2 regions of the Mesorhizobium sp. M0848 genome follow, and region 1 is predicted to be linked to the other one. Evidence: riboswitches for the same ligand, from Rfam matches in the RefSeq annotation. Region 1 holds a riboswitch; the other holds the start of a gene.

Region 1 (3,634 bases):
CAACGCGTTGGGAAAGCCATAGCCCGAAACGCGCCGCAATATATAGCCGCGCGCCGTCAGATAGTCGTCCGCCGCCGCCGCCGAATGCTTCTGATCGTCAGGAAAATGAACGAGGACGAAATTGCCGACGCTCGGCGTTACCCGCAGCCCGAGCTTTGTGAATTCCTCGCTCAGCCAGGCCAGCCAGGTCTCGTTGTGCGCCACGCTGCGCTCGACATGGGCGCGGTCGCGGATGGCTGCGATACCGGCCTCGATCGCCGTCGCATTGACGTTGAAGGGACCCCGCACGCGGTTGATGGCGTCGACGATATGCATCGGCGCATACATCCAGCCGATCCGCGCTCCGCCGAGGCCGATCTTGGAGAAGGTACGGGTCATCACCACGTTCTGGGCAGCACCGACCAGCTCGATGCCGGCCTCATAGTCGTTGCGGCGGACATATTCGGCATAGGCCGCGTCTAGCACCAGAAGCACGTGCCTGGGCAGGCCGGCATGCAGGCGGCGCACCTCCTGGAAAGGCACATAGGTGCCGGTCGGATTGTTGGGATTGGCCAGGAACACGATCTTGGTGCGCGGCGTGACGGCTGCGAGGATGGCGTCTATATCGGCGCGCTCGTCTCTTTCCTTGATCGTCACCGGAACGGCACCTGCCGACTGGATGTAGATCTTGTAGACCATGAAGGCGTGTTCGGTGATGACAGCCTCGTCGCCGGGCGCCAGATAAGTCTGCGCCAGCAGGCCGAGGATCTCGTCGGAGCCGTTGGAGCAAATGATGTTCTGCGGGTTGAGACCATGCACCTCGGCGATCGCTTCGCGCAGCCGCCTGGCGGTGCCATCTGGATAGACGTCGAGCTTTCCGGCAATCTCGCGCGCGGCTTCGATCGCTTTCGGCGAGGGCCCTAGCGGATTCTCGTTCGAGGACAGCTTGTGAACCTTGGCGACGCCCGCGGGCGCCGTGCTCTTGCCCGGCACATAGGCGTCTATGTCCATGATGCCCGCGCGCGGGGTTGGACGTGCCTGGTCCGGTGTCTGGCTCATGTCGCAAAATCCGTCGAGAACGCTTCCTGAGGGAAGCCGCAGCGGAAATACAAGCCGTGGCCTGCAATGTCGAGAGGCGACAGCCACCGCCCAAGGCTGGCCGTTGACGCCGGCGCGCCACAGCCCTAGAAGGGGAGCGGACTTCCGTGGTGATTTGGCCGGTCGGCTTGCAGCCACGTTAAACAACTTGCTAAAGGGCCGTTTGCATCCTGTAACCGGCTTTGCAACCGCAATGCCGGTTTTTTGTTGTCCGCGCCGGCCGGACACCCGGATCGGCATCGACTTTCGACAAGCGCGATGCGTGGGCTCAAAGTGTGAGATGGATGTCATGGCCATTCTGCGTGCCCGCAAAACCAACAACGAGGTCGACCAACCGTCGAGCCCGGTTTTGCGTTTTGGATCCGACAAGCCGCTCAAGCTGGACGCCGGCACGCTGCTGTCACCGTTCCAGATCGCCTACCAGACCTACGGCACGCTGAACGATGCCCGCTCCAACGCCATCCTCGTCTGCCATGCACTGACCGGAGACCAGCACGTCGCCAGCACCAATCCGGTGACCGGCAAGCCTGGCTGGTGGGAAGTGTTGATCGGCCCCGGCAAGATCATCGACACCAATCGCTTCTTCGTCATCTGCTCCAACGTCATCGGTGGTTGCCTTGGGTCCACCGGTCCGGCCTCGACCAATCCCGCCACCGACAAGCCCTATGGGCTTGACCTGCCCATTATCACCATCCGCGACATGGTGCGGGCGCAGCAGATGCTGATTGACCATTTCGGCATCGAAAAGCTGTTCTGCGTGCTCGGCGGCTCTATGGGCGGCATGCAGGTGCTGGAATGGGCATCGAGCTATCCGGAGCGCGTCTTCTCGGCGCTGCCGATCGCCACCGGCGCGCGCCATTCCTCGCAGAACATCGCCTTTCATGAGGTCGGCCGGCAGGCTGTCATGGCCGATCCGGACTGGCATGGCGGCAAATATTTCGAGCACGGCAAACGCCCGGAAAAGGGCTTGGCGGTGGCACGCATGGCCGCCCACATCACCTATCTGTCGGAAGCCGCGCTGCACCGGAAATTCGGCCGCAATTTGCAGGATCGCGAAGCGCTGACCTTCGGCTTCGACGCCGACTTCCAGATCGAAAGCTATCTGCGCCATCAGGGCATGACCTTCGTCGATCGCTTCGACGCCAACTCCTACCTCTACATGACGCGGTCGATGGACTATTTCGACCTTGCCGCCGACCATGGCGGCCGGTTGGCCGATGCCTTCGCCGGAACGAAAACCCGCTTCTGCCTGGTGTCTTTCACCTCGGACTGGCTGTTTCCGACCGAGGAGAGCCGCTCGATCGTGCATGCGCTCAACGCCGCCGGCGCATCGGTATCCTTCGTCGAGATCGAAACCGACCGCGGCCACGACGCATTCCTGCTCGACGAGCCGGAACTGTTTGCCGCCATAAACGGCTTCATCGGCTCGGCGGCCCGGGCGAGAGGGCTCAGCGCATGACCCCGAAAAATTGCAGGCTTTTCGGATCGAGATCATGCGCCAGGCAGGAGGCGAAGCCATGAGCGTCAACCGCGACCAGCGCGTCGACCTAGAAGTCGTCGCCAACCTCATCCCGCCACAGTCGCGCGTGCTCGATGTCGGTTCGGGCGACGGCTCGCTGCTCGAATTGCTGCAGGACACCAAGCAGGTCGACGGCCGTGGACTTGAGCTGTCGCAGCGCGGCGTCAATGAATGCGTGGCGCGAGGCCTCTCGGTCATCCAGGGCGATGCCGACAAGGATCTCGAATTCTATCCCGACAAGGGCTTTGACTTCGTCGTCCTGTCGCAGACCCTGCAGGCCACCCGCAACCCGAAGCTGGTGCTCGACGAACTGCTCAGGATCGGCAACCGCGCCATCGTGTCCTTCCCCAATTTCGGCCACTGGCGGGTGCGCCTGTCGCTGTTCATCCAGGGCCGCATGCCGGTGACCAAGGACCTGCCCTATTCCTGGTACGACACGCCCAACATCCATTTCTGCACCATCCGCGACTTCGTCAATCTGTGCGACGAGCTCGGCGCGACCGTCGAGAAGGCAACCGCTCTCGACGCCGCCGGCCAGAAGATCGGCCTGTCGATGCCGTGGTGGTTCTGGAACTTCTTCGGCCAGCAGGCAGTGTTCTTGCTGAAACGGTAATATTGATCGCCATGTATCTCTTTCGTAGGCGCCCTCTGCCAGTTGAAATCCCACCGGACATGCGGGCTGGGTTGAAAGCCGGAATTCTCATCTGCACCTCACCGCGCAGTGGCAGCAACCACCTAGCCGGATTGATGGCAGCCACCGGGCTTGGCAACCCACTCGAGTGGTTCGGGGGCCGTCGTGTTCTAGAAATGCCGAACTATCCCCGCGACCCCCGTGCCCAGGTTTTGCATGCACTGAAGGACGGGCGGTCTCCCTCCGGGATTTACGCGGTCAAACTGTTTGCCAGCCAGTTTTCACAGGTTGCCAAAACCGTGGATCTCCCCGCAAGCCTTCCAAAGCTGCGCTATATGCGGTTGACGCGTGGGGACCTCGTTGGTCAAGCAGTTTCGTGGACCCGCGCTCGTCAGAGTGGTCGGTTC
Region 2 (3,634 bases), on a different contig from region 1:
GATGCTCGACGCCAATGGCGGCATCCGCGCGCTGGCCGCCGAGATCGCGGAGGATGCCGCCGCGACCAAGCTGGTGAACAGTCTCGGCCTGCGCGTCAATCTCGTCGCCGCCCCCTTCGAGCAGCCGCTTGGCCGGCGCTCTTTTGACGAGATCTGGTCGCGTCAGGCCCGTTGGGCGCGCCTGCGCCGCGTCACTTTCCCTCTGTTCTTCGCACCCGAAATCCTGACCGGCGCCGTGGTGCCGCTGGTGCTTGCGCTGATTGCCGCGGCCAGTGCCGGCTTCAGCCTCTGGGCAACCGCCCTTGCAGTGCTGGTAGCCTTCTACCTTCCCGAGTGCGCGCTGGCCTGGTCCAAGGGCTGGTACCTGTCGCCACGCATGGTCACGGCGATCATGGCGCGCGACCTGATCCTTCCGGCGATGTGGGGGCGCGGCTGGCTCGGCGGCGCCGTCGACTGGCGCGGCAATGCGATGACCATCGGCACCAAGACGGCCGAGCTGGAGGAGACGCCGTCCGGCGCCTGAAGGCCCTACCTGGCCTTCAGCGCCTGCGCGATGTCCTCAAGCAGATCGTCGGTGTCTTCCAGCCCGACCGACAGCCGGAGCGTGCCCGGCCCGATGCCGAGCTCGGCGCGCGCCTCGTCGCTCAGATTCTTGTGCGTCGTCGTCGCCGGGTGGGTGATCAGACTCTTGGCATCGCCGAGATTGTTGGAGATCAAGACGATGTCGAGCGCGTTCTGCAGGGCGAAGGCCGCTTGCTTGCCGCCCTTGACGTCGAGGCAGATCAGCGTCGAGCCGCCCGACATCTGCTTCTTGACGATATCAGCCTGCGGATGGTCGGCGCGCCCGGGATAGATGACGCGGGCGATTTCCGGCCGTTCGGCCAGGAAATCCGCGATCCTGCCCGCGCTTTCCGTCTGCTGGCGCACGCGCAGCGGCAGCGTTTCCAGGCCTTTCAGCAGCGTCCAGGCGTTGAACGGCGACAGGCTTGGGCCGGTATGGCGGAAATAGTCGTGCAGGTTCTCGTCGATCCACTTCTTGTCCGACAGGATGACGCCGCCGAGACAGCGCCCTTGGCCGTCTATGTGCTTGGTCGCCGAATAGACGACGATATGGGCGCCGAGCTGCAAGGGCTTTTGCTGCAAGGGCGTGGCGAAGACATTGTCGACGATCAGCCTTGCGCCGATCGAATTGGCGAGCGAAGCGACGGCGGCGATATCGACCACTTCCAATGTCGGATTGGTCGGGCTTTCCAGGAAGAACAGTTTGGTGTTCGGCTTGACCGCCTTTTCCCAATTGGCGATATTGGTGCCGTCGACCAGCGTCGCTTCGATGCCGTATCTCGGCGCCAGCGTCTCGACCACCCAGCGGCAGGAGCCGAACAGCGCACGCGCCGCCACGATATGGTCGCCGGCCTTGGCGCTGCACAGAAGGGCGGCCGTCACCGCGGCCATGCCGGAGGCGGTGGCGCGGGCGTCTTCGGCGCCTTCCAGCGCGCACATGCGCTTCTCGAACATGTCGACGGTCGGATTGGCGTAGCGCGAATAGATGAAGCCTGGCTCCTCGCCCTTGAAACGGGCTTCGGCGGCCTGTGCCGTTTCGTAGACATAGCCCTGGGTCAGGTAAATCGCTTCCGACGTTTCGCCGAAACCGGAACGCAGCGTTCCGCTGTGCACGAGTGCCGTCTGAGGCTTCCAGTTGTGCTTCTTGGTGCTCATCGCTTTTCTTCCAGACACAAAAAAACCGGCCGCGAAAGTCGCAACCGGTCCATACGGCCTTGCGGCCCGACGGTCCTTTAGCGACTTGTTTAACGTGGCTGCAAGCCGACCGGCCAAATCACCACGGGATAACGACCCTTTAGACCCGCGCCACGCTTGCGTCAATTGCCGGCTTCATTAAGAGGTTTGTACCAAGCAGGTTCCGCAAAAGTGTTCCACGGTTTTGCGACCAGAACCTGCGACAAGAAAAACGTCTGACCTAGGAGTGGAGCCTTGCGGCAGACAGGCATTCTTCCCGATCAGGACATATCGGCGCTGTTCCAGTTCGGCGCGCTGAAGTCGGCGCGTGCGCTCGACGCCGACCAGATCCAGCCGGCCAGCCTTGATCTCAGGCTCGGCGACAAGGCCTGGCGGGTGCGGGCCTCCTTCCTGCCCGGCCCCAACCACAAGGTCTCGGAAAAGCTCGACCGGCTGCAGCTGCACGAGATCAATCTTGCCGAGGGCGCGGTGCTGGAGACCGGCTGCGTCTATATCGTGCCCTTGCTTGAAAGCCTGGCGCTGCCGGCGGACATTTCGGCCTCGGCCAATCCGAAGAGCTCGACCGGGCGGCTCGACATCTTCACCCGTGTCATGACCGATCGCGGCCACGAGTTTGACAAGATCGCCGCCGGCTATCATGGCCCGCTCTTTCTGGAAGTCAGCCCGCGCACCTTCCCGATCGTGGTCCGCACCGGCTCGCGCCTGTCGCAGATCCGCTTCCGCACCGGCAATGCGCTGCTCTCGGAAGCCGAGCTGCACGAGCTGCATCGCGCGCAGACGCTGGTCGCCACCGAGCCGCCGAACATTTCCGGCGGCGGCATCGCGCTGTCGATCGACCTCAACGGCGATCAGAACGGTCTGGTCGGCTACCGCGGCAAGCATCACACCGGCCTCGTCGATGTCGACAAGCGCGGGGCCCAGGAAGTCGTCGACTTCTGGGAGCCGATCCACAAGAGCGGCGCCGGCGAACTGGTGCTCGACCCCGACGAGTTCTACATCCTCGTCAGCCAGGAGGCGGTGCATGTGCCGCCGCTCTACGCCGCCGAGATGACGCCCTTCGATCCGCTGGTCGGCGAGTTCCGCGTCCACTATGCCGGCTTCTTCGATCCGGGCTTTGGCCATTCCGCGTCTGGCGGCACGGGCAGCCGGGCGGTGCTGGAAGTGCGCAGCCACGAAGTGCCGTTCATTCTCGACCATGGCCAGATCGTCGGCCGGCTGGTCTACGAGCACATGCTGAAGCGGCCGCAGGCGCTCTACGGCACCGATCTCGGCTCCAACTATCAGGCGCAGGGCCTGAAGCTGTCCAAGCATTTCCGCGCCGCGCGCTGAGCGCCGCCGTCAGGCAAAATACTTGCCTGTACCGGCTCGCCATGCTTGGCTGCCTTGTTGGTAGTCAAGATGCCGGCGTTCAAGGGGAACCAAGAAAATGCAGATTTCGAAATGGATCATATCGGTGGCAGGCGCTGCCATACTGGTGATGGCGGCCGGCTCGCTTTCGCAGGCGCAGGAGAAAATCAAGATCGGCACCGAGGGCGCCTATCCGCCGTTCAACACCATTACCGCTGACGGCAAGGTCGAAGGCTTCGACATCGACATCGCCAATGCGCTGTGCGCGCAGATGAAGGTCGAATGCGAGATCGTCACGCAGGACTGGGACGGCATCATTCCCGCTTTGCAGGCGAAGAAATTCGACGCCATCATCGCCTCGATGAGCATCACCGAGGAGCGCAAGAAGCAGGTCGCCTTCACCAACAAATATTATACGACACCGCTCGCCCTGGTGGCGCCGAAGGACAGCGACCTGACCTCGACCGAACCGGCGGCCCTTGCCGGCAAGACGGTCGGCGCCCAGGCTTCGACCACGCAGGCCGACTATGCC

What was found. Region 1 has a riboswitch for S-adenosylmethionine ahead of metX (homoserine O-acetyltransferase MetX). Riboswitches for the same ligand answer to the same signal wherever they lie in the genome.
Region 2: linked by a shared signal. The riboswitch ahead of NKH95_RS17280 (O-succinylhomoserine sulfhydrylase) and the one ahead of metX (homoserine O-acetyltransferase MetX) in region 1 are both predicted to bind S-adenosylmethionine.

The regions. Positions count from the first base shown of each region.
Region 1 covers NZ_JAMYOM010000024.1:72,604-76,237, reverse strand. The annotation lists gene hisC (histidinol-phosphate transaminase) at 1-1,038, opposite strand, end outside; SAM riboswitch at 1,175-1,252, shown strand; gene metX (homoserine O-acetyltransferase MetX) at 1,367-2,536, shown strand; gene metW (methionine biosynthesis protein MetW) at 2,595-3,209, shown strand; gene NKH95_RS25110 (Stf0 family sulfotransferase) at 3,158-3,634, shown strand, end outside.
Region 2 covers NZ_JAMYOM010000014.1:10,083-13,716, forward strand. The annotation lists gene NKH95_RS17275 (ceramide glucosyltransferase) at 1-523, shown strand, start outside; gene NKH95_RS17280 (O-succinylhomoserine sulfhydrylase) at 529-1,716, opposite strand; SAM riboswitch at 1,774-1,851, opposite strand; gene NKH95_RS17285 (2'-deoxycytidine 5'-triphosphate deaminase) at 1,990-3,084, shown strand; gene NKH95_RS17290 (ABC transporter substrate-binding protein) at 3,182-3,634, shown strand, end outside.